One region of the Metaplanococcus flavidus genome, then DNA from elsewhere that is predicted to be linked to it. Evidence: a T-box and tRNA genes for the amino acid it is inferred to sense, from the RefSeq annotation. Region 1 holds a T-box; the other holds one or more tRNA genes.

Region 1 (14,506 bases):
TTATGGTCGGATTTGGTGGAGGATTGACGTGGGGCGGCATTGCAATGCGATGGGGCAAATAATCAGGAATGTGAAAGGACAGATCATAATGACGAATCGTCGTGTAGTTATAACGGGAATAGGAGCGGTCACACCGCTGGGAAATAATATCGAAACAACATGGGACGCTGTTAAAGAAGGGAAATCTGGTGTAGGGCCGCTGACAAGGCTGAACCCGGATGATTATTCAGCAAAGATTGCTGCAGAAGTAAAGGATTTTAATATAGAAGATTATATCGAAAAGAAAGAAGCAAGAAAAATGGACCGGTTCACACATTATGCGCTGGCAGCATCCATCATGGCGATGAAAGATTCAGGTTTGGAACTGGATGAGAAAACAGCTCTAAGAACCGGCGTTTGGATCGGCTCGGGCATTGGCGGAATGGAAACCATTGAAAATCAGATGAACGTCTTGAATACGCGGGGGGTTCGCCGCATCAGCCCGTTTTTAATCCCGATGATTATTCCGGATATGGCTTCAGGCCAAGTATCAATTCATTTTGGCGCTAAAGGCATCAATTCCTGTTCAGTGACTGCCTGTGCTTCCGGCACTAACTCCATCGGAGATGCTTTCCGTGTTATTCAACGGGGGGATGCAGACGCCATGATTTCCGGTGGTGCAGAAGCTCCGATTACTCAATTGTCTGTGGCCGGATTTACTGCCAACACGGCTTTGACGACAAATGAGGATGTAAATACTGCTTCAAGGCCATTCGATAAAAATCGTGATGGATTTGTCATCGGCGAAGGAGCCGGGATTGTCATTCTTGAAGAATATGAACATGCTAAAGCACGTGGAGCTAAGATTTACGCTGAAATCGTCGGCTATGGTTCTACAGGTGATGCGCATCACATAACTGCTCCAGCTCCGGGAGGAGAAGGTGCGGCAAGAGCCATGGATCAAGCTTTGGCTGACGCTGACATTGAAAAAACCTCTGTTGGCTATATCAACGCGCACGGCACGAGCACCCCCTATAACGATTTATTTGAAACGATGGCAGTCAAAACCGTGTTTGGTGAACACGCCTATAAACTGGGTATGAGCTCAACAAAATCCATGACAGGCCATCTCCTTGGTGCAGCGGGCGGCATCGAAGCAATCTTTACAGCTCTCGCACTGAAAGAAGGCATTATGCCTCCTACTATAAATTACGAAACGGCTGATGAGGAATGCGATTTGGATTATGTTCCAAATACAGCCAGAACTGCTGATTTCAATTTCGCAATGAGCAATTCATTGGGCTTCGGCGGACACAATGCATCACTAGTCTTTAAAAAATACGAATAACAATATTTGAGTATCACATCCTGCCTATTTAGCAGGATGTTTTTTAATATCTATATGTAAAAAGAATACTTAATTAAAATTTATGTAATTCTTTTAATCGTCGGAAACGTAGTAATAGCAAGGGGATTTTATCATTTTTCTTACAGATTTAACGATAAATTTATAAAATTACAAAAAAGACATTGATTATGTAAAGTTTTTGTAATAAACTTTACTCAAGTTGAATTTACAGAATAAAAGAATTTTGAGGTGTTCCTATTGACAGCAAATAATACTTTACATACACAAACACCGCTTTTACAGGTTCAAAATCTCCAAACAGGATTTAAAATCGACGGTGACTTCCACAATGCTGTGGAGGGCGTATCATTCGATGTCAAACGTAAACAAATTGTAGGGGTAGTTGGGGAATCGGGTTGTGGCAAAAGTGTTATGTCACTTTCGATCATGCAACTGCTACCGACTGGGATTGGTAAAATTCGCGGAGGCGAAGTTAAATTCGAAGGGGAAACGATTTCCACTCTTTCAGACAAAAAGATGAACGACATTCGAGGAAAAGATATTTCGATGATTTTCCAGGAACCGATGACTTCCCTGAATCCTGTTTTTACGATCGGATATCAAATAGAAGAAGTTATTTTGAACCACGAGAAAATATCGAAAAAACAAGCTCGTCTTCGCTCGGTTGCATTACTGAAAAGTGTGGGAATCCCACGAGCTGACAAAATTGTCGAAGAATATCCTCACCAATTATCAGGGGGAATGCGGCAGCGCGTGATGATTGCGATGGCAATCGCCTGCCAGCCAAAACTCTTGATAGCTGATGAACCGACAACCGCTTTGGATGTTACAGTACAGGCCCAAATCCTGGATCTGTTAAAAGGGATCCAGGAAGCGAACGATATGGCCATTATCCTGATCACTCATGATCTCGGTGTAGTAGCTGAAATCTGTGATGAAGTACTGGTCATGTATGCAGGTAAAATCGTTGAAAAAGCCACGGTTGATGAACTTTTCAATAATCCGAAACATCCTTATACGGATCTGTTGATGAAAGCTATTCCGAAAATGGATGAGGATGTTGAAGTTTTGGCGACAATCGATGGTCTGGTACCATCTGTGATGAACATGCCGGAAGTTGGATGCCGCTTTGCAAACCGTTGTCCAGCTGCAATGCCGGAATGTCTTACAGTAACACCGCAACTCGGTGATGTCGGACCGAACCACGAAGCTGCATGTCTGCTGTATGATACTAGCTGGCCGGCAGACTCAAAACCTAATAGAGAAGGAGCGTCCATGGCATGACAACAAGAGACTTTATCCAGGATAGAATTGACAGCCTTGAGAACCGGGACGTGCTTCTCGAAGTACAGAATCTTAAAACCTATTATCCGGTTACCGGAGGTTTCTTCAAACGAACAGTTGGGCATGTAAAAGCGGTAGATGATGTTTCATTCACCATTCGTAAAGGCGAGACACTTGGTCTTGTCGGTGAATCAGGGTGCGGCAAGTCGACAACAGGAAGAACAATCCTTCGGCTGCTGAAACCGACAGACGGCAAAATTCTTTTTGAAGGCAAGGAAATCACAAAGGTTTCCGGTTCCAAACTTCAAAAAGCCCGCCGCGATTTCCAGATGGTTTTCCAGGATCCTTACGCCAGTCTTAATCCGAAGCAAATGGTCGGAGACATTATTGCGGAACCGATTCTCAATTATGAGAAACGCAATAAGAAAGAGCTGGAACTGGAGATTAAAGCATTATTGACCAAGGTTGGACTGCCGGAAGCGGCATATTATAAATACGCTCACGAATTTTCGGGCGGCCAGCGTCAACGTATCGGGATAGCCCGTGCACTTGCGTTGAATCCAAAATTGATTGTGGCAGATGAGCCGGTTTCGGCACTAGATGTTTCTGTCCAATCGCAAGTTCTCAATCTGCTAAAAGAATTGCAGATTGAATTCGATCTTACTTATCTGTTTATCGCGCATGATCTCAGCGTCGTAAAACATATGAGCGATCGAATAGGTGTTATGTATTTGGGCAGTCTCGTTGAGGTTGCTTCAAATAGAGATTTATACAAGGAGCCGTTGCATCCTTACACACAAGCCTTGATTTCTGCGATCCCAGAACCGAATACGGCGATCAAGAAAGAACGAATTGTGCTTGAAGGGGATGTGCCAAGTCCGCAAAATCCTCCTACCGGTTGCCCGTTTCATACGCGGTGTCCGATGGCAATGGAAATCTGTTCGAAAGAAAAGCCTCCATTGAAAGAAGTGCGTCCTGGTCATCACGTTGCTTGCGTCTTGTACTAAATCAAAAAAATTATAGGGGGAAAATCATGAAAAAGAACAAATCGTTATTGTGGCTTTTCGCTCTGATTCTTGTCCTTTCTGCGTTCCTTGCAGCTTGTGGCGGAGATGATGGCGACACAACATCAGAAGATCCTACAGACACGGAAGAAACAGATACTGATACAGAAGATGCTGCTGAAGGAGAGCCTCAAACAGGCGGAACTTTGGTATACGGCATTGATGCACCACCTGAAGGGTTATTCTCTTCTGCTTTTTATGGCATCGCAACTGATTTTGAAGTAATCGATCTTTTCGATGAGGCTTTGATTTCTTATAACGAAAATCTTGAACCAGAGCCTAACGTAGCTTCATGGGAAACTGAAGACAACAAAGTCTTTAATTTCACATTCGAAGAAGGCGTTATGTGGCATAATGGCGAAGAACTTACAGTTAATGACTGGGTATTCGCATTAGAAACTCTTGCTGACCCGGATTATGAAGGTCCCCGTTACGCGAATGTACAAACAATCGAAGGCGCAGAAGCTTACCGCGCTGGAGAAGCTGATTCCATTTCAGGAATCGAAGTTGTAAGTGATTATGAAATCACAATCACTTTTGACAAGGCACGTGTTAACAACTTGACAAACCTTTGGGCATATCCACTTCCTGAAGCAGCTTTTGAAGGCATTGAAGTAGCAGATATGGCTTCTTCTGACCCGGTTATCTCAACTCCAATCGGAATTGGACCGTTTAAAGTAGATTCTATCGTAGCTGGAGAATCTGTTGAATTCTCTAAAAACGAAGATTATTGGAACGGTGATGTAAATCTTGATAAAATCGTTGTGCGTGTAATCGACAACTCTTCAGTAGTTGGAGCTTTGCAAAACGGCGATGTTGATATGATTTCTCTTCAGCCGGTTTCAGGACCTGAAGTTGAACCATTGGAAAATGTTGAAATCACTACTTATCCTGGCCTTTCTTACTACTATGTAGGATTCAAGCTTGGTAAATTCGACAGCGAATCACAAGAAATTGTTGAAGAACTTCCGAAATACCAGGATAAAGAATTACGTCAGGCTATGATGTATGCTCTTAACCGTCAGGAATGGGTTGATGCATTCTTCTTCGGTTATGCAAATGTAGTCAATGCTCCAGTACCAAGCTCTCACTGGAATGCAGCTGACAACAGCGAATTGAACACGTACGAATACGATCCGGAAAAAGCGATGGAAATGCTTGATGCTGCTGGATATGTAGATACAAATGACGATGGTTTCCGTGAAGATCCAAATGGTGATGAGTTTGTCGTTAAGTTCTCTCATTACGCAACAGGTAACCCAACATTTGAGTCACGCGCTCAAGCGATCACTCAATATTGGGAAGCAGTTGGACTTAAAACAGAATTGGAAATGGTAGAAGTTAACCTTTACTATGAAATGATTGAAAAAGATGATGCTTCCATCGAAACTTTCTTCGGCGGATGGGGTACTGGAACAGATCCAGATCCAACAGCAACATGGAAATCCGATCAACTATGGAACTACACGCGCTATAATAACCCTGAATCAGATCAATTACTTGACGATGCTTTAGACATCGAAGTAGTTGGAACTGATCAAGAAGCGCGTAAGGAACTTTATGTTGAATGGCAGAAGCTTCTAAACGAAGAAGTTCCAATGCTTTATATTGCTGAACTTGAAGAAATTGTTGCTTTGAACAACCGTGTAGGCGGAGTTGAATATGACGTTTCTGGTCAGAACAGCCCGGCTCAATGGTTCGTAACAGAATAATAGCGGTTAAACCTTCAACGATGGGCTGTCCGCAGTCCATCGTTGAATAATTTTATAAGAGGCTCTTATGCACGGTAAGGGACGTTTGGCACAAATTACTCTTACCGTGCCGAAGAGTGCAGCAGAGAACTTTACAGACAAGGAGAGTATAAATGCTTAAATATACGATTAGAAGAATACTTGGAATGATTCCAATGCTCATCCTTATTTCCGTTGTGGTGTTTTCACTGGCTAAGCTGATGCCCGGGGATTCATTGAGCGGGGAAATTGATCCTTTGAATACGAATCCTGAATATATCGCTGAAATGAGAGAGAAGTTGGGCTACAACGATCCGCTGCCTGTCCAATATTTCAATTGGATCACTGGATTCGTCCAAGGGGATTTCGGAAAATCCACCAAGTATAAACGTCCTGCATTTGATGTCATTATGGAGAAAATACCAAACACTTTACTTTTAGGGGTTACGTCTTTAATCATCACTTATATCTTGGCGTTTATGATGGGCATGTATTCCGGGCGCAAGCCTTACACGCTGGGTGATAATGCGATTGCCGGAATAAACTATATCATGCTCGCTATACCTTCTTTTGTTGCTGCCGTATTTGCAATTTACTTTTTCGCGTTCAATTTGAACTGGTTCCCATTTGGAGGATCTGTGGATATATTGATCGAGCAGGGAACGTTTGAATATTATCTCAGCAGATTGCATCATGTTATTTTGCCGGCCATTGTCTTGGGGGCATTGAGTACTGCTTCTTATACGCAATTCCTGCGGAACGATATCATCGAGAACTCACGCAAAGATTTTGTGCGTACTGCCAGAGCTAAAGGAACACCGATGAAGAAGATCTACAATGTGCACATTTTGAGAAACTCTATTATTCCTTTAGTGACTTTCCTTGGATTCGATTTTGCAGCATTGATCGGTGGAGCAATAATCACCGAAACGATCTTTACATATCCTGGAATCGGAATGCTGTTCCTGGATTCTGTAACAAGCCGTGATTACGCAACGTTGATGGCTTTGACAATGTTATTGTCATTCCTGACACTGGCAGGTAATTTGATCGCAGACTTACTGTACGGAGTCGTGGATCCACGAATTCGACTGGAATAAGGAGGAAGCAAAATTGGCATCATCAAACACATTAACTCAACAACAGAAGCCGGAACGCAGCTTGTCTCCTTGGCAGATTGCACGTAAAAAATTCTTTCATAACAAGTTGGCAATGATCAGTTCGTTCTTCATAATTCTTGTTACAGCGTTATCCTTTGCAGCACCGTTTCTGGGACCTTTTCTATCGCCGATTCCTGATGTGTCGCGGGTAAATATCGGTTCAATGAACATTCCCCCGAATGGGGAGCATATTCTTGGGACAGATAAAAGCGGACGTGATGTTTTAACCCGTCTGCTATACGGTGGCCGCATCTCATTGGTTGTCGGATTCAGTGCTACACTGATGGTAATCACGCTTGGAACGCTTGTAGGCTCAATTGCCGGATTCTTTGGCGGTTTTGTCGATAACTTATTGATGAGATTCACCGATTTTGTCCTGAACTTTCCATTTCTTGTATTCGTTATCGTATTAAATACAATTTTACGTGATACGATTGACGGAGTTTCAGTACTGATTATTGTAATCGGTGTCTTGAGCTGGGGCGGAGTCGCGAGACTGGTCCGAAGCAAAATCCTGGCTGAAAAAGAGAATGAATATGTACTTGCTGCTCTGTCAATCGGCTGTTCGCCATTGAAAGTTATCCGCAAGCATCTTCTTCCGAATGTTATCTCAACAATTATTGTACAGGCGACATTGATTTTTGCCAGTATGATTGTCGTTGAAGCGGCTCTCAGTTACTTAGGTTTCGGTGTTCCTCAATCAATTCCAAGTTGGGGCAACATGCTGTCTTCAGCAAACGAGCCTGATGTACTGCAAGGCAAACCGTGGATTTGGATGCCGCCAGCGCTAGTTCTTACGGCAACAATACTTTCCATCAACTTTATCGGGGAAGGCTTAAAGGATGCATTGAATCCTAAGTCTCTAAGATAGAAAAAAGTTCCGCACAAATTATTGTGCGGAACTTTTTTTGTGTTTGTTGAGAAAGAAACATGTAAATCGATATTCCACAAAACAGCTTGCTTGCAAAAAACCATGCTCCTGTCTCTGTCCCTGTCCCTGCATCGCTGCGCTAGCTTCGGGACATGAAAGGGCGTTGCATCGCTACGCTGCTTCGTCGCAAAGACTTGCCCTCGCAGGCTTCGGTCAACTCTTCGCGGTCGCTTTTCTTTGTCCAGACTCCAGCGGCCCAGCTCTTCGGGTCATAAGCCAGAACAGCTATGCGGCTGAAAACACGTTACTGCGGTGAGATGTTTTATGACCGTTGCTCCTGCATCGCTACGCTGCTTCGTCGCAAAGACTTGCCCTCGCAGGCTTCGGTCAACTCTTCGCGGTCGCTTTTCTTTGTCCAGACTCCAGCGGCCCAGCTCTTCGGGTCATAAGCCAGAATAGCTATGCGGCAAAAAGCGCCGCTTCGCTATCCCGTCTTATGCCTTTCAGAGCTTAACGGGCGCTGTCGCTTTTCTTGGCTTACGACCAAGTCCCATCGCATTCTCCATTTTCTTGAGTGTTTTATTCGCCAGGCTGGAAGCTTTTTCTGCGCCTTCATCAAGGATACGGTCAAGTTCTTCCGAGTTGACGAGGTTTGCATAGCGCTCCTGGATTGGTGCAATGTGTTCTGTCACAGCTTTCGCTACAGAAGCCTTGAAATCACCATAGCCGGCACCGTCATATTTTTTAGTAAGTTCATCGATTGAAGCCCCTGTAAGCGCTGCTTCGATTGTCAGGAGATTGGATACGCCCGGTTTGTTGATTGGATCATAACGGACAATCCCTTCTGAATCAGTGACAGCACTTTTAATTTTTTTCTCGATGGTCTTCAAATCATCAAGCAGGGTGATGATGGATTTCTTATTGTCATCCGATTTGCTCATCTTCTTGGTGGGGTCCTGCAGCGACATGATGCGTGCGCCATGTTTCGGTATACGAATTTCAGGAATCGTCAGAACATCGTTATATTTCCTATTGAAACGCTCTGCAAGATCGCGGGTCAGTTCAATGTGCTGCTTCTGGTCATCGCCGACTGGGACGATATTGGTTTGATACAATAAAATATCCGCAGCCATCAATGGGGGGTAGGTCAACAGCCCTGCTGAAACGGATACATTTTTCAGAGACTTGTCTTTGTATTGAGTCATGCGCTCCAGCTCGCCGATTGTCGCGACGCATTGCAGCATCCAACCAGCCTGAGCGTGTGCAGGCACTTCCGATTGAATAAATAAGGTGACTTTATCAGGGTCGATTCCGACGGCCAGATACAAGGCTGCAAGAGCTTTAATATTCTTACGGAGCTCGAGCCGGTCCTGAGGCATCGTAATAGCGTGTTGATCAACGATGCAAAAGATGCAATCGTATTCATCCTGAAGATCTGTAAACTGTTTGAAAGCACCAATATAATTACCCAATGTCACGGTGCCTGTTGGCTGAACGCCTGAAAATATTCGATTCATTCCATATTCCTCCTCAAAATAAAAAAACACAGCAAGCATCCCTGCAAAGGGACGAAGCTGTGTTTCCGTGGTACCACCCTAGTTGCCGTTTCCGGCCACTCTTCTTCATAACGTGAAGATAACGGAACAGGGTACTGGTAATTTTCACCTGCTCAGCTCGAAAGTCCATTCAATGCAAGCCTCCATCTGTTTGCACCAGCCACAGACTCTCTAATATAGAAGGAAATGCATTTACTCCTCTTTCTCAACGCTTATATATTTCTTCTATTATAGTACATCCTGGAAAAGGTTTGCAATACTAAAATCATGGAACCCTATACAAAGTTTCATTGCCGTTTCACTGATTTACCGGTATAATTCTAACGTATATAACAATCAACCCGGCAAATCCTAAAGTTTAGTATATATTCCATTATTGCTTGTCGGAGATCGATTGCAGGCCGCTAAAATATCATAAAAAATTTACAAATAACTAACTGTTGGATTGCTATATTTTTGTTTCAATTTGTCAAAATGATGATAAAATGGAATAAGAAAGACAACTGAGAGGATGTATAGTCGAAAATGAAAAAGATGAAATTGGCAGCTGCGACTGCTTTATTATTCACTGGCCTGGCAACGGCCCCCGCTATGGCAGCAACTGAAGATGCGCAGGACTTTACTACCCGTACATATAATACAGTGGAAATCAGTTCAGAGATGCTGGCGAGCTCGCAATTATTCAGATATAATTCGGGTTTGACGTTTGAATATCCTGATGCTGTTCGAGGCATATTCGTTACAGCCCATTCCGCTGGTGGAGCGCGTTTTGACAGTTTGATAGACCTGATCGGTTCAACCGATTTGAATGCCATGGTAATCGATATCAAAGAAGACTACGGATATTTGACGTATAAGCCTGAAGAAGGGTCGACTTTGGATGAATATGGAATCGGACAAAATTACATCAAAGATCCACGTGCGATGCTTGAACGTCTGGAAGAGGAAGAAATTTATCCAATCGCTCGGGTTGTAGTATTTAAAGACTCTGCTTTGGCAGATGCTAGACCTGAATTGTCATTTATGGATGGCAATTCAGTTTGGAAAAACGGCCGCGGTGAATCCTTTGTCAATCCTTACATGAAGGAAGTCTGGGATTATAATGTGGAAATTGCCATTGAAGCTGCAAAACTTGGTTTCAAGGAAATCCAATTCGATTATGTTCGGTTCCCGGAAGGTTTTGAGAACCGCGCAGAGACACTGAAGTATTCCAAAGGTGAGTACGATGGTGAAGAATACGACGGAGTGCAGAGCCGCGTAGACGCTGTAACTGATTTCGTTGCTTATGCACGCGAGCAGTTGGAACCGTATGACGTTGAAGTGTCTGTCGACATTTTCGGTTATTCCGCTACTTTGCCTGAAGCCCCGGGAATCGGACAGAACTTCTCAAAAATCTCTGAAAACGTGGATGTAATTTCATCGATGATCTATCCAAGCCACTGGACTTCTTATTTTGGCATTGCGAAACCGGATCTCGAGCCATACAAATTAGTGGACGAGTATTCGAAAGTCGAAAATGCAAAATTAGCTGAACTGGAGAATCCGCCGGTATCACGTCCGTGGCTGCAGGATTTCACCGCTTCTTACCTTGGGTCGGGTAATTACCTGCGCTACGGAAAAGCGGAAGTGGAAGCACAAATCAAGGCGTTGAACGATAACGGCATAGACGAATTCCTCTTATGGAATGCCGGCAACACTTATACTCCTGGTGTGGATTACACTCCGTGACAGTAAATGTTAAAAAGGACCTGAATTTTTTAATCAGGTCCTTTTTGGCTGTCGAGAAACCGACAACTACTCCAATCATTTCGCTCTAGGTGGAAGCTTTCCTCGGAGAGCTGCCTGAGCCTCCTCGCTCGCTTCGCGTTGAAAAACGATGCTCCTGCAGCGTTACACGCTTCGTCGCAAAGTTCGACCGAATACTGTTCGGTCAAACATTCACTGCGGGGTCTCAGGACTAGCTCTGGTTCCCGATGGAGTCGCCGCCTGTCGCTTCATTCTGTTCTGTGCTGATAATGCAAGTTTTCACTTTCTCACATACAACACACTTAAACATCTATTCCTTTAAAGAAAAAGATCTGAGATATGGAGCAAAACAGCGAAGACGCCCAGAGGACCAAGCGAAGTGCTGAGATCCACTCGGGCGAAGTGAAACGAGACCGAGTTAGCTCAGCGCGAGCCAAGAGTTGGCCGAAGATAGTTCGGCCGACTCTTTGCGACGAAGCTAGCGAAGCGATGCAGGAGCACGGGTTTTGGCAAGCGAAGCTGTTTTGCGCAATATCGGCTTTCATTTTTACTTTTTCAACAAGCTCAAAGGACCTGGTTTTTTAAATCAGCCCCTTTTTTTATGAAACTTTTCGCTCTGCAATTCGTACTAATAAGAGTAAGAACCAGTAAGAAGTTTTTTCAAAAAGAAATTTCTAATTGAGAATAAAAATATCTGTAAATTGAGTTTAGCTTTGTAAAATAACGGGTAAAAATATATTATAGAACTGAGGAAAGTGTTTAATTATAGCGATTTTGTGACAAACATTATGCAAATCCTATATTAATCTGCGAATTCTATATTCAATTCAGGTCAGTTATTGTATAATGAATGTAAACCTTCTAAATTAGACTCATTCTAATTTAGCAAGATAGAAATGTGATTCCCGAATCCGAAAGGAAGTGTTCAATTATGATGGTAACGCTATTTACTTCCCCAAGCTGTACATCTTGCCGAAAAGCAAAAGCGTGGTTGGAAGAGCATGATATTCCATATACAGAACGCAACATATTTTCAGAACCACTGACGATCAGCGAAATCAAAGAGATTTTACGCATGACGGAAGATGGAACAGATGAAATCATCTCAACTCGATCAAAAATTTTCCAAAAGCTTAATGTGGATGTTGAAAGCCTTCCACTTCAAAGATTGTATGAGTTAATTCAAGAACATCCAGGGCTATTGCGCCGGCCAATTATCATGGATGAAAAACGACTGCAAGTCGGTTATAACGAAGATGAAATTCGCCGGTTCCTCCCTCGTAAAGTGAGAGCATATCAATTGCTTGAAGCTCAGCGAATGGTGAACTGAAAATAAGCTAAAAAGCTGTCCGGCCTTTATGTCAATGCATAATGGATCTTTGGGCGGCTTTTCTGTATTTACTTCGGCTTAATGTCTTGCATTTCTGAGTGAATTGCAATAAACTCGAAACTAATTATCCGTCAGCATTTTGGGTGCACAGGCATTAACTTTCTCATAGAGTTCCAAACGCGATATAATAAATAGAGCAACAACGCACGGCTTATGAGGAAGATCCTCTTGGTCCAATTCGAAAGGAGAGGTGTAAAATGGATATAGAACGCATTAATGATAACACAGTCAAATTTTACATTTCCTATCTCGACGTTGAAGAACGTGGGTTCAGCCGTGACGAAATCTGGTTCAACAGAGACAAAAGCGAAGAGTTATTCTGGGAAATGATGGATGAAGTGAATGAGGAAGCTGATTTTGTAATGGAAGGTCCACTATGGATTCAGGTCCAGGCAATGGACAAAGGATTGGAAGTTACAGTGACGCGTGCTCAATTGACAAAAGACGGTCAAAAATTAGACATGCCAGATGATATAGAAGAACGCCGCAAAATGTTTGCAAATGAGGATTCGGATGCCGCTGGAACAGAATTCGATGAATTTGAACCTGTCTTCAACGAGCCCGATACCAAAAAATTGGAATATACTTTTATGCTGTCGGAAGTCGAGGAATTAGTTCCTCTTTCCAGACGATTGCAATATGTTCCAATTGAAACGGCTCTCTATCACTTCGAAGGTAAATACTACCTTCATATCAGCTTTGATGACATCCTGCACTCAGATGAAGATATTAAAGATCATTTAAGTGTACTCTCAGAATATCTGCCGCCATCTTCTGTTACGATCCATCGTCTTGAAGAATACGGCAAGGAAATTTTCAAAAAAGATGCATTATCCAATGTCTTGCATTACTTTGGATAACTCTGAACGCAATTCAATATTTATGAGCCTGAACGGATGAAAGCATGTATTCATCTCTTCAGGCTTTTTTATTTCGTAAATTGAACTGACAGATGCCAGACTATTGAATATTGTCTAAACATAAACACTCTTTTATAATAGATAAAAGGAGTGTGACAGCCATATTAATCGCCAAAACTGAAGGGGAACAAGTAATTGATCTGATTAAAAACTACAGCCGGCAGGAGCTGCTTGAGTTACGAAGCAATAGTAAATTTACTTGTCCGGACTGTGGGAATATCTTGTATTTAAAAATTGGCAACATCAAAATTCCCCATTTTGCCCATAAATCCCATTCTGACTGTGATTCATACAGTGAGTCGGAATCCTCTTTGCATCTGCAGGGCAAAATTTTGCTGCACAAATTCTTCACTGCTAAAAACTTCAAAGTGGAACTGGAAAAATATATGCCGGAAATTCGCCAGCGCGCTGATCTGCTGGTCGACAGCCGGACCGTAATTGAATTCCAGTGCAGTGCGATTTCTGCACATGATGTTGTAAGAAGGACTGCTGCTTACAAGGCGGTTGGATTATACCCGACTTGGATTTTCGGGAACAACGAAAAACCGGAAAACAGAATTCAAGTAATTCATTTGATGGAATATCAAAAGAAGATGCTGATCAACCATGAACATACCAAGTACCTGTTGCTGCTGAATCCGTCAACTGGACAATTCACTTATTATTCGAACTTATTCTTTATCAGCGGCAACCGCTGGGTGGGCAAAATAAGTTCTTTGCCTGCAAACAAACAGACATTTCCTTTTGCTGTTCCGAAAAGACTGGGCAGAAAAGACTTTGAAACGATGTATTCTGTTTTTGCACTGGCGAGAACTGCGTTCATCCGCTCTCAATTGTTTGCGAAAAACCGCTATCAAAATCCATTCTGGCTGCTCTGCTATAAACTGGGTTTGGATATAAGGAATGTGCCTGCAACAATCGGCGTCCCGATAGCCGGGGCGGAATGCATCGCTGAACATGCAGTCATCTGGCAATTAAAAACAGTCCGTGCACTCGAACAAGGCAAATCAGTTTCAGATCTGATTTCTTCCATGAAAATAAAGCTGAGCAACAAAGGCGATGCTGCGCAACTTGAAAAGGTGATGCAGGATTATACAAGTTTTATTCACTATATGGCAGGTCAAAACAACGACTGCGAAAGACAAATGGAAGGATTATATGATATCTATTGCAAAAGGGTACGAAAATTGAGAAAATAAAAACAAGTTCGACTCCCGAAAGAGAAGAACTAAGGAGGAATTGGAAATGGCGAATAAAATATTAAAGCGTGAAGAGATCCCTGTAGAATTGACTTGGAAGCTGGATGATATTTTCCCGACTGATGAAGCATGGGAAAGCGAATTCAAGGAAGTGGCAGCAATGGCCGAGAGAGCCGGTTCTTTTGAAGGGAAATTAAAAGAAGGGGCAGAATCCCTATTTGAAGTATTGACTTTTAAA
Region 2 (14,506 bases), on a different contig from region 1:
TCCATGTCGTTTATCCGGTTTTGAAAGAATAAGATAAAGTTTTGAAAAAAGCTTGTATTAATCACCAGAATTGGTATAATAAATCTTGTCTTTCAAATTAATAATCAGTCTGGTAATGATGGCAAAGAGGCCACACCCGTTCCCATCCCGAACACGGCAGTTAAGCTCTTTTGCGCCGATGGTAGTTGGGGGTTTCCCCCTGTGAGAGTAGGACGTTGCCAGGCTGATCCATATTATTCCGAAGTAGCTCAGTGGTAGAGCACCGCACTGTTAATGCGATGGTCGTAGGTTCGAGTCCTACCTTCGGAGCCATTTTTCTGGAGAGCTGTCCGAGTGGCCGAAGGAGCATGATTGGAAATCATGTAGGCGGGCAACCGTCTCAAGGGTTCGAATCCCTTGCTCTCCGCCAGTAGATAACTCACTATTAAAATTTGCAAGGCCCCTTGGTCAAGCGGTTAAGACACCGCCCTTTCACGGCGGTAACACGGGTTCGAATCCCGTAGGGGTCACCATTATCGGAGGATTAGCTCAGCTGGGAGAGCATCTGCCTTACAAGCAGAGGGTCGGCGGTTCGATCCCGTCATCCTCCACCATTTTGTTTTCTACATAAAGACAGTGTTAAAGAGAAACTGTTATTATATATAGAAGGAACTCGAATTCAATATTGATGTAAGTATTGAAAATAGAGTATAAAAGTCTTCTTATATTATTATCGCGGGGTAGAGCAACGAGCCGTACGAAGACGGCGAAGTAACACCGAAGCAGCCGAAGGCGATGCAGGTGTCATCAGCGATAAGCAATGAGTATGAAAAATCTTCGTATATATTATTGTCGCGGGGTAGAGCAACGAGCCGTACGAAGACGGCGAAGTAACACCGAAGCAGCCGAAGGCGATGCAGGTGTCATCAGCGATAAGCAATGAGTATGAAAAATCTTCGTATATATTATTGTCGCGGGGTAGAGCAACGAGCCGTACGAAGACGGCGAAGTAACACCGAAGCAGCCGAAGGCGATGCAGGTGTCATCAGCGATAAGCAATGAGTATGAAAAATCTTCGTATATATTATTGTCGCGGGGTAGAGCAACGAGCCGTACGAAGACGGCGAAGTAACACCGAAGCAGCCGAAGGCGATGCAGGTGTCATCAGCGATAAGCAATGAGTATGAAAAATCTTCGTATATATTATTGTCGCGGGGTAGAGCAGTTCGGTAGCTCGTCGGGCTCATAACCCGGAGGTCGCAGGTTCAAATCCTGCCCCCGCAACCAAATGGTCCCGTGGTGTAGCGGTTAACATGCCTGCCTGTCACGCAGGAGATCGCCGGTTCGATCCCGGTCGGGACCGCCATTTTTATTAAATAATATGGGTCAGTAGCTCAGTCGGTAGAGCATTAGATTGAAGCTCTAAGTGTCGGCGGTTCGATTCCGTCCTGACCCACCATATTTTTTCTCCATGCCGGAGTAGCTCAACTGGTAGAGCAACTGACTTGTAATCAGTAGGTTGAGGGTTCAAGTCCTTTCTCCGGCACCATACGGTGGGGTAGCGAAGTGGCTAAACGCGGCGGACTGTAAATCCGCTCCTTCGGGTTCGGCAGTTCGAATCTGCCCCCCACCACCAGTTTTTAGGGGCATAGTTTAACGGTAGAACAGAGGTCTCCAAAACCTCCGATGTGGGTTCGATTCCTACTGCCCCTGCCATTTTTAAAAAATACATCGTGGCGGTCGTGGCGAAGTGGTTAACGCACCGGATTGTGATTCCGGCACTCGGGGGTTCAATTCCCCTCGTCCGCCCCATTTCTTATCTATAATTTATTTAATGCACTTATAAAATAATAACGTGGCGGTCGTGGCGAAGTGGTTAACGCACCGGATTGTGATTCCGGCACTCGGGGGTTCAATTCCCCTCGTCCGCCCCATCTTATTATTGGGGTATAGCCAAGCGGTAAGGCAACGGGTTTTGATCCCGTCATGCCCTGGTTCGAATCCAGGTACCCCAGCTTTGCGGAAGTAGTTCAGTGGTAGAACGCCACCTTGCCAAGGTGGAGGTCGCGGGTTCGACCCCCGTCTTCCGCTCCAAAAATTGGCGGCATAGCCAAGTGGTAAGGCATGGGTCTGCAACACCCTTATCACCGGTTCGAGTCCGGTTGCCGCCTCCATTATATTATGCCGGCGTGGCGGAATTGGCAGACGCGCGGGACTCAAAATCCCGTTCCTTCACGGGAGTGTCGGTTCGACCCCGACCGCCGGTATCTTAAAGGGCCTGCCTGCCCTTTACCAAGCACCAGCTCCTTCACCGGAGTTGGTGTTTTTTATTGGGCTTATATGCATTTTCCAAAAAACTGCTTGTTTAATTGCTTTGATTTATGTTATATTATTTATTGTCGCTTAGACATTTTGCCGGCGTGGCGGAATTGGCAGACGCGCGGGACTCAAAATCCCGTTCCTTCACGGGAGTGTCGGTTCGACCCCGACCGCCGGTATAATCTATCCTTACCGTATGCCAAGCGGGAAGACTGAAAGCCCTGACCAAGAGTCAGGGCTTTTTTATATACCTTCGTTGTAAAATGAAAGTTTTTTGACTGAGAGAGTTAAATAGTGGAGGCAGTGTCTCCTAAACTGTTACATGCTATAATATGTAAAATTGTTTGAAAGTTTTGATAACATTTCGGAGGTGAGGGATTGTCTGAAATGAAGTGGTTCAATGAGGAAATCGAACAGGTGCTTAAGGAGCAGTCAGTAAGTCCAGAAACCGGCTTAAGCGAAGCAGAAGCAGTTAAACGGTTAAACAGGTGGGGAAGTAATGAGTTGCCGGAAGGAAAAGGAGATTCAGTTATTGTTAAGTTTTTTAAACACTTTCACGACGTTCTCATTTATGTTCTGCTAGCAGCTGCTTTTATAACAATGATACTTGGTCATTACGTAGATACAGCAGTTATTCTGGCTGTTGTAATAATTAATGCAAGCATCGGATATTTTCAAGAAAACAAAGCTGAGAAGGCACTTGAGGCTATTCGCAATATGCTGTCTATTAAAGCTACTGTAATGCGTTCTGGTAGCAGACTAGGCATTCGAGCAGCCGAAATTGTTCCAGGAGATATCGTCGTTTTAAGAGCTGGAGATAAAGTGCCGGCGGATATGCGTTTATTAGAAGCGATAAACCTGCAAATTGAAGAGTCTTCTTTAACGGGTGAATCGCTGGCAGTCGAGAAACAAATTGCTGTTATTCCTGAAAATACAGTACTTGGTGATCGAACGAATATGGCTTTTGCCGGAACTTCGGTTGCATCTGGCTCGGGATTAGGAGTAGTTATTGCCACGGGGGCGAATACAGCGCTTGGAGAAATCAGCACTGCTATGGAATCTGTTGAGAAACTTCAAACCCCATTAATAAAACAGACTACAGACTTTGGCAAACTTATTTCCATAGTCATTGTCTTGAGTGCGATTCTAATGTTTTTTATTGGTTACCTCTTTCATGATTATGGAACAGCGGAATTGCTGTTGGCGATTATTGGGTTAACTGTGGCAGCAATTCCTGAGGGTTTACCGGCTATTCTCTCCATAATTTTGGCGCTTGGGGTACAAAAGATGGCTGCTAAAAATGCAATAGTACGCAACCTGCCCTCAGTCGAAACCTTAGGTGCAGTAACAGTGATCTGCTCGGATAAAACAGGTACTTTGACAAAAAATGAAATGACTGTTAACTCGGTTATTGTTCAAGGAATTGAATTCGAAGTTAGTGGTACAGGATATTCTCCCGAAGGAGCGATTCAAAGAAATGGGCGTGAGGTATCTATAGCTGAATATCCAATGCTGGAACAATTTTTGGTGTGTTTAAAGACGGTTAATGAGGCAAATTTGTATCAGGAAGAAAACAAGTGGATGGTTAGCGGAGGGCCTACAGAGGGGTGTTTGCTGACTTTAACGGAAAAAGCTGATAAAAAAATTGAGGTATTACCGATTATTGCTAAAATTCCTTTTGATTCTTCCTATAAATATATGGCGGCGCTAGTGGAAGAAAAACATGGAAGACGGATTTATGTTAAAGGGGCACCTGAAGTGCTGCTGGATATGGTTGCTGTAGAAGAACGAAGTTTCTGGGAAGTTCAAATTGCTGTCCATGCTAAGCGCGGAGAACGTCTCTTGGCAGCGGCAGTAAAGACCGTATCAGATGACACACAATCAATCGACCATAAGGATTTAAGAGATAAATTCCATTTAATGGGAATAGTGGGGATTATTGATCCGCCGCGAGAAGAAGTGATTGACTCGATTGCACAGTGCAGAAGTGCAGGTATTCAGGTCAAAATGATTACCGGAGACCATAAAGAAACTGCGGTAGCTATTGGTGAGATGTTAGGTATCGGTCGCGAAGGAAAAGCGATTGAGGGATGGGAATTGGATTCAATGGACATGACGCAATTAGCGCGGGCGGCCATTGAATATGATATTTTTGCACGCACCAGTCCAACCAATAAACTGCAACTGGTTACCGCATTGCAGGCTCAACACCATATTTGTGCAATGACGGGGGATGGTGTCAATGATGCTCCTGCATTAAAGCGAGCTGATATTGGAATAGCAATGGGGATCAAAGGAACTGAAGTATCAAAAGAGGCAGCAGAGATGGTGCTCGTTGACGATAATTTCAGTACCATTGTCAATGCGGTAAAAGAAGGGCGACGTGTTTATGATAATTTAAAAAAGACAATTCTTTTTATTTTGCCTACTAATGTATCTGAGGGAATGTTGATTTTTATCAGCATTCTACTTGGGGCGACAATTCCTTTGACTCCGGTGCAAATACTATGGGTCAACATGATAACGGCTGTGACGATATCACTTGCGATTGCTTTTGAAAAGCTGGAACCAGGAACAATGGAACGGCCGCCAAGAAAACAGAATGTCCGGTTATTGAGCACGTATGCAATATTTAGGATTGCATTTGTATCTTCAATTATATGTGGCGGTATTTTGTGGATGAATAGTGTGCTTTCTGCGCAAAATTATGAGGTGGGAGTTTTGCAGACGATTACGTTGCAAACTTTGGTCATTTCACAACTTTTTTATCTCTTTAACTGCCGAAATGAATCCCGCTTTGCATTGAATAAAGATTTTTTTTCTAATAAAGCAGCATTCCTTGTGTCGGGGATTCTGATTATTGTGCAGCTTGCCATCACTTATATACCATTTATAAATTTTGTGCTAGGGACAGAACCAATTAGTATTAACAATTGGGGATGGCCGTTCATAATCGGGTTTAGCGTTTTTGTTCTGGTCGAGTTGGAAAAATGGGTTGTTCAAAAATTTTTTACAACAACGATTGTATCTAGGAAAAGAAAAGTTTAATTTAAAGGAGTTTAAATGCAATAAAAACAGCTGAAGCAAGAGATGCTTCAGCCGTTTTTATGTTGGGGCCCGGACAAGTCGTCCAGATAGGGAAACGGAAAATGTGTGTCGATCCGGCCATTGATGCGCTTGGCCAGCAGACGTTCCCCTTGGAGCCATTTCTGGAAATCAAACATTAATGGCAGGCGGTCCGGACCAATCGCAAAACCGACTTCAAGGCTATTCGGGAAATAAGAAGCCGTGTGGAGCGTGCCGGAAGCAGTGCTGTATTTTGTAGAGAACACACCTTGCGCTGAATCATTTAAGAGACGGAATGCCTCATAAGCGTCATTTGAGACTGCAGCGTGGGTGAGAAGTGCGGTTTCACGCCTTTTGGAATCATCGATCTGGTAGCGGTTTTCTTCAGACAAAACTTCGAAATGGTTTGTCGACACTGCAGCTTCCCGCACAATGACATCGCGCGGAGAAGTTTCCGCTACAACGGATCGTCCTGTTTTGTCCAACAGCACATAACTGAAAGATCGCCGGTGTGGCAATTCTTTTAGCAGGTCGATCGCTTCTTCGACGGTCGCACAATGCTCCAAAATGAGCCGGCCGATCATATTGCAAATAAAGCCGTCGGCGGAATTTCGGCGGTTAATGAAATTATAGCCCATCACCAGCCCTTTTTCGTTCAGCCCATCAGTTCGACCTGTTATTTGCATGGATGGACCGATGGTGGCGTATCCGCCATCAGTAGGTTCGTATAATGCAAAACGTCCTTCGTAGCCCTGCGGCGCACTATCGTAGTTGCGGACCAGGAAATTGGAATGGCTGAGAATTGAACAGCCGCTCTTTGTATATTCCAGGTAGTAACCGCCGAATTCACGTAAAGCATCTATAAATGGCCATTTCAATGCATCGGCCAATCCTTCTATTTCTTCCCAGATACGTGGTGCAAAGCGTTCGAGCATCTCGATTGCCTGAGTTTCATTTATAATCAGCTGCATACTTTTTTGTCCACGTTGAGCTCTGCGGTTTGGCAGAAGCAGTGAATCCCGCAGCAGTTCACCCTGGTGGTGGCCAAACTCATAATGACTGCCTCGGAATTGGATAATATCGCTATGGACTTTTTTCATTGGACATCCCTCTTTTTTATCTCGATATCAAAATAATACTAGAATTTAAGGGTGATAGAAAAGAATCTGCCTGGAGCAAGCGCTTCAGACAGTTATAAAACTGACAGTTCAGCCTGTCCGCCGTTAATTCCTGTGAACATATTGGACGCGGCGGTCAAAAGCTCAAGAGCGGTGTCCCGGTCCATCGAGGGTCGAATATAAAAGACGTGCAGCGCATTCTGTGTGGTTTCGGTGACAACTGTTCGTTTGGAATCGACATACGGACTGCCAAAAGCCCCTTGCCGGTCTTTTGTTATGATTATGTTGGAAAGGGTATTGAGACGATTGTTTATTCCTTCGTATTGATCCTTGTCAGTGCCTATGGTAACTTCGACGTTACTCTCGATTTTATCGGCATCGTAAAGGCCAAGCGGAATTTCGTATTGCAGCGACAGAAAATTATTCATATCCACTCCCGAATGGACAGATGTAAGATAATTTTGTTTCCTGATTCTCCGATAAAGAGCTTCAGCGGAAGGGCGGTAGCGATTTGAATCGGCACCCAGCGCTTTCCAGATGAGTTTCCATTCAAGCAGACCAGGAAAATCAAATAAGTCCTTGTCCTCCAGATCGAAGAATAATTGTTCCTGGAAAAGCTGCAGCCGGCCTTTTAACATTTGAGGAGAATCAGAAACGGTGATATTGTTATATTGAATGATTCCAACTTTAAAATCGGGAAGTACTTCTTTGATTTTCGGATCGACTGTTATTTTCACAATGATCTTCCTTTCTGAAGGTCCATATAAATTATCGTATCATATATTCAATAAAGGGGTTATCAGCATGAATCTTGACCAATTTCAAAAAGAGCTCGTTGCTTATGCCTCGGAAATCGGAATAGATAAAATCGGGTTCGCATCAGCTGAGCCTTTCTTCAGTCTGAAGCATCGCCTGATTCGACAACAGCAACTTCAGTATCAATCAGGCTTTGAAGAAGCGGATGTAGAAAAGCGCACACATCCTGAGTTATTATTGGAAGAAGCAGTGACGATCATTGCAATTGCCATTGCGTATCCGTCGAAAATGAATGATGCACCGCAAGGAACGCGTGGAGCAAGGCGCGGAATTTTTTCGCGTTCATCTTGGGGCAAGGATTATCATGCTGCGCTGCGTGAGCGGCTGACACTGCTGGAAGCCTTCATCGCAGCACATTACCCGGATGCCCGTATGCGGTCGATGGTTGATACCGGGGAATTATCCGACCGAGCAGTCGCAGAACGTGCAGGCATAGGGTGGAGCGCGAAAAACACCAATATCATTACGCCGGAGTTCGGTTCTTATGTTTACCTCGGGGAAATGATCACCAATATTCCATTTGAGCTGGATGAGCCGATGGAGGATCAATGCGGCGACTGCCGGCTGTGCATCGATACGTGCCCGACAGGTGCCATTGTGGAAGGTGGCCAGTTGAATGCACAGCGCTGCATTTCTTTTTTGACACAGACTAAGGGCTTTCTGCCGGATGAATTCCGTTCGAAAATCGGCAACCGTCTATATGGCTGTGACACTTGCCAGACAGTTTGTCCGAAAAATAAACGGAAAGCGAACCAGATTCATACCGAATTTGAACCCGATCCGGAAATAGCCAAACCATTGCTTGAGCCGTTATTGAAAATATCAAACCGGGAGTTCAAAGAGAAATTTGGTTATATCTCCGGTTCATGGAGAGGGAAAAAACCGATCCAGCGCAATGCGATTCTGGCGTTGGCACATTTCAAGGAAGTAAGTGCTGTGCCGGCATTGATTGATTTGTTGGAAAGTGATGAGCGGCCGGTTATCCGTGGCACAGCTGCATGGGGCATCGGAAAAATTGGCACAGCTGAAGGGCTGCATGCTTTAAAAAAAGCGGAAGAGCAAGAGAGTGATCTTGAAGTGCTCGAGGAAATTCAAAAAGGATTGGCATTTTTTGCTGAGGAATCGAAAGGATAAGTGAAGATAGTGGCCATTAATATTGTGTTATATCAGCCGCTGATACCGGCAAATACGGGGAACATTGCCCGGACGTGCGCAGGAACCGGAGTTAAATTGCATTTGATCCGTCCGCTCGGATTTTCCACGGATGACAAAATGCTGAAGCGGGCCGGACTGGATTATTGGGAGCATGTCGATCTGACCTATTATGATTCCATGCAGGAGCTGTTTGACAGTTCTCCGGATGGACGCTTTTATTACATTACAAAATTCGGTTCGAAACCCCATACGACATTCGATTTTTCGGATCAGGAGAAGGATCATTTCTTCGTTTTCGGCCAGGAAACGAAAGGTTTGCCGGCTGAACTGCTCGAGGCGAATCCTGATAACTGCCTGCGCATTCCGATGAATGACAATATCCGGTCACTGAATTTGTCGAATACAGCTGCGATTTTGATGTATGAAGCGCTGCGCCAGCAGGGATATCCCGGGCTGGAATAAAAAAAGGCAGCGGAATAAATCTCCGCTGCCTTCTTCTTAGTTATCGTCTCTATCAAAAGTGCCTGGTTTGTCGTCGTATCCGGCAGTGAAAATTGCTGCCAGGAACGCAACACAAACGCCTAGAATAAGGATCAAGTTCATTTATAACGACCTCCTTGAAATATGCATCTTTGTTTAGTATAGCCCAAAGTCGGGAAAAATGAAATATAAGTCCTTCCTGAAATATGGAGAAATTCTGTCCATTGAATACGGAATCTCTTGAAACCAATCGTCGTTTCATTCGTATACTAAGGTAGTGAAAATAACTTAAAGGAAAGGTTGATTTCGATGAAAATGAAAATCTCCGCTGCTTTGCTCTGGATTTCTGCCATTGCGGAAGCATTTTTAGCCATTCCATTTCTCGGTGGTACGTTTGTCATCAGTACAGGATATGCAGCACTCGGCTTTATGTTCGTCCTGCATGCGGTTACTTTGTTCTTCTGTTTCCGCGAATACTCGCCGAAATCAGGTCCAATTATTGGTTTGATCACAAGCCTGCTGGCCTGGATTCCGCTGATTGGCTGGGCGTTGCATTTACTGAGCGCAATCGTATTATTCATCAACGCAGCTATTGCAAGCCGTCCACGCATTTAAAACCGCCATTCCTGGCGGTTTTTTTATTGGACAAACTTCAAATTCGAATTTATTCGGACGGATTTGTATAATGAAAGAAGAAAGGATGAGGAAATGGAATTAAATATAAATTCAACTAAAAAATTACATAATGGTGTAGAAATGCCGAGATTCGGTCTCGGTGTTTATAAAATGTCCGATCAGGAAAAGGCGGTTAACGCGATGATAACGGCAATTGATGCCGGCTATAAGGCGATTGATACGGCCACTGTTTACGAAAATGAACGGGAAGTCGGAGAAGCGGTGCGGAACTCGGCCGTGAAACGGGAAGACTTGTTCATCACTTCGAAAGTGTGGAATACGGATCAGGGTTATGACCAGACGCTGCGTGCATTTGAAGCATCGCTGGAGCGGCTCGGGTTTGATTATCTGGATTTGTATTTGACGCATTGGGCCGTGCCGGGGAGCTACGAAGAAACATACCGGGCCATCCAGCGTTTGTATGATGAAAAGCTCGTGCGGGCAATCGGCGTGTCGAATCATCATCAGCCGCATCTGGAGCGAATTTTGGCAACAGCGAATACCAAACCGATGGTCAATCAGATTGAGTTGCACCCGCAATTGACACAGGAACCGCTGCGGGCATTTTGTGCACAGCATGAAATTGCTGTAACATCCTGGTCGCCACTCGCGCGGGGCCGGTTGTTGGAAGATCCGGTACTTGCGGAAATAGCTGCGGGGCATGATAAGACGATTGCACAAGTGATAATCCGCTGGCATCTTCAGCATGATCTCATCGTTATACCGAAATCAGTAACGCCGTCTCGCATCGTAGAAAATGCCGATGTGTTTGATTTCTCATTGGCCGCTGAAGAAATAAAAGCAATCGATGGCCTCAACCAGGACTGGCGAACCGGCACCAATCCGGACGATATCAAAGCATAAGAAAAGAAGTTCCCTTGTGAAAAAGGGAACTTCTTTTTTATCTTGCCGTATCTTCAACGACAATTTTTTCATCGGTGAACGGATGGATGAATGACATGCGGAAGGCATGAAGATGGTAGGCGCCGTCCTGTGTCGATGGTCCGCCGTATAATTCATCGCCGATGATCGGGTGGCCAATATGGGAAAGATGGGTGCGGATCTGGTGTGTCCGGCCGGTTTCAAGGGAAAGCTGCAGCAGCGACTTGCCTTCCATATGGCGCAGTAATTTATAATGTGTGACTGCGCTTTGTCCGGTTGGTGATACCATGCGGCGCGTGGGGTGATGGCGGTCACGGCCTATGGCAAAATCGATGGTGCCGGATTTGTTGTGGACTTTCCCGTTGACGACAGCTTCGTAATCGCGGACGAGCTGTTTCTGTTCGAGCATACGGTCAAGGATGTTTTTCGCGACCGGATGCTTCGCGACCATCAGCAGACCAGAAGTTCCCTGATCGAGCCGGTGAACGTGTTCTCCGTATGAACCGCCACCGCGTATGATATGGCCGATGATGGCATTGATGAATGTGTCGTTCTGTCCGATTTCATTCGGGTGGGTGTTCATGCCTTTAGGTTTGCGGGCGATAAGGAAATGTTCGTCCTCGAACAGCACCGGCAATTCAATGTCGTGATTGGGTTCATAAGGGGAGTCCGCTTTTGGAAGATCGAATTGCAGTATAGTGCCTTTTGGCAGTGGTTCTTTCCAGACGACTTCCTGGAATTTATCGTTTTTTACGGACTTGGCCATGCGCAATTCGTGGACAACTTTTTTGCCAAGGCCCCATTCGGTGCGAAGTAATTCTTCGACGGTAATTCCGTCATCTTTAATTTCATAATTCCAGCTCATTACTATTGCCTCCATAAAAAAAGAGCATGCGCAATGCACATGGCTCTCTTGTCATTTATTTTTGAACGACTTCTCTGAAAAACTCTTCAATATTCTCTTTTGGCTGCGCTCCAACCCAGCGCGCTACTTCTTCGCCATCTTCATAATGGACAAGAGTAGGTGTCGATTCGATCATATATTGCTGTCCGCCTTGATTATACTCTAGCAGATTGTATTGCAATACGTCTACATCCATATCTTCAGCAACCGGCATCAGAATAGGGGTAGTATTTTGGCAATGGATGCAGGTCGGGCTGAAGAAATAAACCGTAGTCGGCTCTCCACTGGCAATCTGTTCTTCCAATTCACCAGGCAGGACGATGTTCTGGTAGTTTTCATCATCCAGTTGATCGATTGTGGCCTGATCCAAATCTTCTTTGTCATAAGGGTTGTCTGCCAGTTTTTCGCTATTGGACATTTGCGTAAGCACGATGATCAATGCAAAAATGGCGAGTACGACGCCTCCGATGATAAGCATTTTTTTCAATTTATTTTTCCTCCTTCAATGATTTCAGCAAAACGATGCTCATTCCAGCAATTAAGATAAATGCAACAAGCGCTAAAAATGGAATGGTGATAAATCCCAGGTAATTGATATATTGGCTTGTGCAGGGAACCAATCCGCACGAAGGGGCCGAATCGGATAGGAAGGAAAGTTTCTGAATCCCGTAATGATACAGGGAAATCATGCCACCGATACCTGAAATGATCAATGAGGTCAAAGCGATTCTGACATTCTTCTGAAAATAGGCTACGCCGATGATGATCACCAGTGGGTACATGAAAATCCGTTGAACCCAGCATAGTTCACATGGGATATAGCCGCGGACCTCTGAAAAGTAGAGAGAGCCGACAGTGGCAATCAGCGCAGTTGCCCATATGCCCAGCAAAAGATTTTCTTGTATTTTCGTCATGTCTTAGGTCCTCTCTTGTTAAATAGCTACTATAGAATTATAATTCTTTAGTTGGGGCAAGTAAAATAATATTATCCACTGTGCTTATCCTATATAATAAGATGTGATACTTTTGTGAAGGAGTGGCAGCAATGGCAGAGCAATTCGATTTATCCAATTTTGAAAAAAGCATGATCATCCGTGAGATGAATTATGCTGATATAAATGCCATTCTCGAAATGCAGCGTTTATGTTTTCCAGGAATGGAACCATGGAAAGAAGAACAATTAAGAAGCCATCTGGGCGTGTTCCCTCAAGGCCAGCTGGTAGCAGAACTGGACGGAACAGTAATTGGCTCATGTTCAAGCCTATTGATAAATTTCGACGAATACGACGATCGGCATACATGGGATGATGTTACCGACGGCGGTTATATAACGAATCATAACCAGGACGGCTACAATATGTACGGCATCGAAGTGATGGTGCACCCCGAATACCGCCGTATGCAAGTAGGGCAGCGTCTCTATGAAGCCCGCAAGGAATTGGCGCGGGAACTGAATCTGAAATCGATCATCATTGGCGGACGGATTCCGAATTACCACAAACATGCGGATGAAATGTCGCCGCGTGAATACGTGGATTCGGTATCCCGCCACAAAATTTACGACCCGGTACTTACATTCCAATTAATGAATGGTTTCCAATTGATGCGCATCAACCCTAATTATCTGCAGGATGATAAAGCTTCCGGAAAATATGCAACACTGATGGAATGGAATAACGTCGATTACAAACCGATTTCCAAACGTCATTTCAAAACGAGCCTTCCGGTACGCATCTGTGTGGTGCAATATCTGATGCGCGCGATTGAATCTTTTGATGATCTGGCGAGCCAGGTGGAATACTTTGTGGATGTGGCCTCAGACGCCCATTCCGATTTCGTCGTATTCCCTGAAATCTTCACGACTCAGCTGATGTCGTTCCTGAATGAACCATCGCCGAGCCAGGCAGTGCGGAAGCTGACGGAATATACACCGCAATACATCGAACTTTTCACCGATCTGGCTGTCCGCTATAACATCAACATTATCGGCGGATCCCATTTTGTAAAAGAAGAAGACGATGAAATCTACAATATCGCTTATCTTTTCCGTCGTGACGGTTCGATCGACAAGCAATACAAAATCCACATCACCCCGAACGAACGGAAATGGTGGGGAATCTCTGCGGGTGATTCTGTCCGCGTATTCGATACGGATTGCGGAAAGATCGCTATTCAGATCTGCTATGATATCGAATTTCCGGAACTTGCGCGCATCGCGACAGATATGGGAGCGAACATCATCTTCTCGCCATTCTGTACGGAAGATCGCCAAGGCTACTTGCGCGTCCGCTATTGTGCACAGGCACGTGCTGTTGAAAACCAGATCTATACGGTCATTTCCGGTACGGTCGGCAACTTGCCACAGACTGAAAATATGGATATCCAATACGCACAGTCGGCAATTTTCGCACCTTCTGATTTTGAATATGCCCGGGACGGCATTGTTGGAGAAACCAATGCCAACCTGGAAATGGTTCTGATCGGTGACGTCGATCTGGAAATTCTCAGACGCCAGCGCCAGAACGGCACAGTTAAACAATTAAAAGACCGCAGACATGATGTCTACCGGGTTGAATACAAAAAAGATTAAGTTTACACAATATATGAAGAAATTACTGAACCGCTTCCGGATGGAGGCGGTTTTTTTTCTTCATTTTTGGTAAACTGGAATTAGTAAGATTGACATGCACGAATTACGAATGGAGGGATTTCTATGGATTGGAAAGAACGGATTAAGCGCTGGTTGGATCATGAGGATCTGGATGAAGTGACGCGGAGCTCGCTGAACGTGTTGCGTGAAGATGAGAAAATGGCAGAAGATGCATTTTATCAGGATCTCACTTTTGGAACTGGCGGTATGCGCGGGGAAATCGGTCCGGGCACGAACCGGATGAATGTCTATACTGTGCGAAAAGCATCACAAGGCATCGCTGATTACATAAAATCGAATGGTGAAGAGGCGATGGCAAGAGGGGTCGTCATTGCTTACGACAGCCGACGCATGTCACCGGAATTCGCGGAAGAAGCAGCGAAAACTTTTGCTTCAAATGGCATTCATGCTTATTTATACAGCGGTACACGCACGACTCCGCAATTGTCATTCAGTGTCCGC

What was found. The T-box of region 1 lies ahead of trpS (tryptophan--tRNA ligase). A T-box ahead of a tRNA ligase gene usually reads a tRNA of that ligase, here a tRNA-Trp.
Region 2: it encodes a tRNA-Trp, which carries the amino acid that the T-box ahead of trpS (tryptophan--tRNA ligase) is inferred to sense. The anticodon was not compared.

What each region holds. Positions count from the first base shown of each region.
Region 1 is NZ_JBHTKI010000008.1:419,226-433,731, reverse strand. Features, by position in the region: gene ACFQ1X_RS07085 (beta-ketoacyl-ACP synthase III) at 1-62, shown strand, start outside; gene fabF (beta-ketoacyl-ACP synthase II) at 89-1,327, shown strand; gene ACFQ1X_RS07075 (ABC transporter ATP-binding protein) at 1,586-2,632, shown strand; gene ACFQ1X_RS07070 (ABC transporter ATP-binding protein) at 2,629-3,639, shown strand; gene opp4A (oligopeptide ABC transporter substrate-binding protein) at 3,666-5,408, shown strand; gene opp4B (oligopeptide ABC transporter permease) at 5,561-6,526, shown strand; gene opp4C (oligopeptide ABC transporter permease) at 6,540-7,457, shown strand; gene trpS (tryptophan--tRNA ligase) at 7,961-8,974, opposite strand; T-box leader at 9,019-9,231, opposite strand; gene ACFQ1X_RS07045 (putative glycoside hydrolase) at 9,539-10,741, shown strand; gene spxA (transcriptional regulator SpxA) at 11,694-12,089, shown strand; gene mecA (adaptor protein MecA) at 12,347-13,009, shown strand; gene ACFQ1X_RS07030 (competence protein CoiA) at 13,162-14,268, shown strand; gene pepF (oligoendopeptidase F) at 14,315-14,506, shown strand, end outside.
Region 2 is NZ_JBHTKI010000001.1:59,077-73,582, reverse strand. Features, by position in the region: rRNA gene rrf (5S ribosomal RNA) at 109-224, shown strand; tRNA gene ACFQ1X_RS00410 (tRNA-Asn) at 238-312, shown strand; tRNA gene ACFQ1X_RS00405 (tRNA-Ser) at 320-409, shown strand; tRNA gene ACFQ1X_RS00400 (tRNA-Glu) at 438-512, shown strand; tRNA gene ACFQ1X_RS00395 (tRNA-Val) at 518-593, shown strand; tRNA gene ACFQ1X_RS00390 (tRNA-Met) at 1,190-1,266, shown strand; tRNA gene ACFQ1X_RS00385 (tRNA-Asp) at 1,270-1,345, shown strand; tRNA gene ACFQ1X_RS00380 (tRNA-Phe) at 1,363-1,438, shown strand; tRNA gene ACFQ1X_RS00375 (tRNA-Thr) at 1,453-1,528, shown strand; tRNA gene ACFQ1X_RS00370 (tRNA-Tyr) at 1,532-1,615, shown strand; tRNA gene ACFQ1X_RS00365 (tRNA-Trp) at 1,622-1,695, shown strand; tRNA gene ACFQ1X_RS00360 (tRNA-His) at 1,716-1,791, shown strand; tRNA gene ACFQ1X_RS00355 (tRNA-His) at 1,838-1,913, shown strand; tRNA gene ACFQ1X_RS00350 (tRNA-Gln) at 1,923-1,994, shown strand; tRNA gene ACFQ1X_RS00345 (tRNA-Gly) at 1,999-2,073, shown strand; tRNA gene ACFQ1X_RS00340 (tRNA-Cys) at 2,080-2,153, shown strand; tRNA gene ACFQ1X_RS00335 (tRNA-Leu) at 2,163-2,246, shown strand; tRNA gene ACFQ1X_RS00330 (tRNA-Leu) at 2,394-2,477, shown strand; gene ACFQ1X_RS00325 (cation-transporting P-type ATPase) at 2,686-5,346, shown strand; gene ACFQ1X_RS00320 (C45 family autoproteolytic acyltransferase/hydolase) at 5,394-6,464, opposite strand; gene ACFQ1X_RS00315 (B3/B4 domain-containing protein) at 6,557-7,219, opposite strand; gene queG (tRNA epoxyqueuosine(34) reductase QueG) at 7,287-8,432, shown strand; gene trmL (tRNA (uridine(34)/cytosine(34)/5-carboxymethylaminomethyluridine(34)-2'-O)-methyltransferase TrmL) at 8,442-8,915, shown strand; gene ACFQ1X_RS00300 (hypothetical protein) at 9,249-9,548, shown strand; gene ACFQ1X_RS00295 (aldo/keto reductase) at 9,642-10,472, shown strand; gene ACFQ1X_RS00290 (RluA family pseudouridine synthase) at 10,510-11,355, opposite strand; gene ACFQ1X_RS00285 (thioredoxin family protein) at 11,411-11,881, opposite strand; gene ACFQ1X_RS00280 (disulfide oxidoreductase) at 11,883-12,308, opposite strand; gene ACFQ1X_RS00275 (GNAT family N-acetyltransferase) at 12,440-13,984, shown strand; gene ACFQ1X_RS00270 (phospho-sugar mutase) at 14,108-14,506, shown strand, end outside.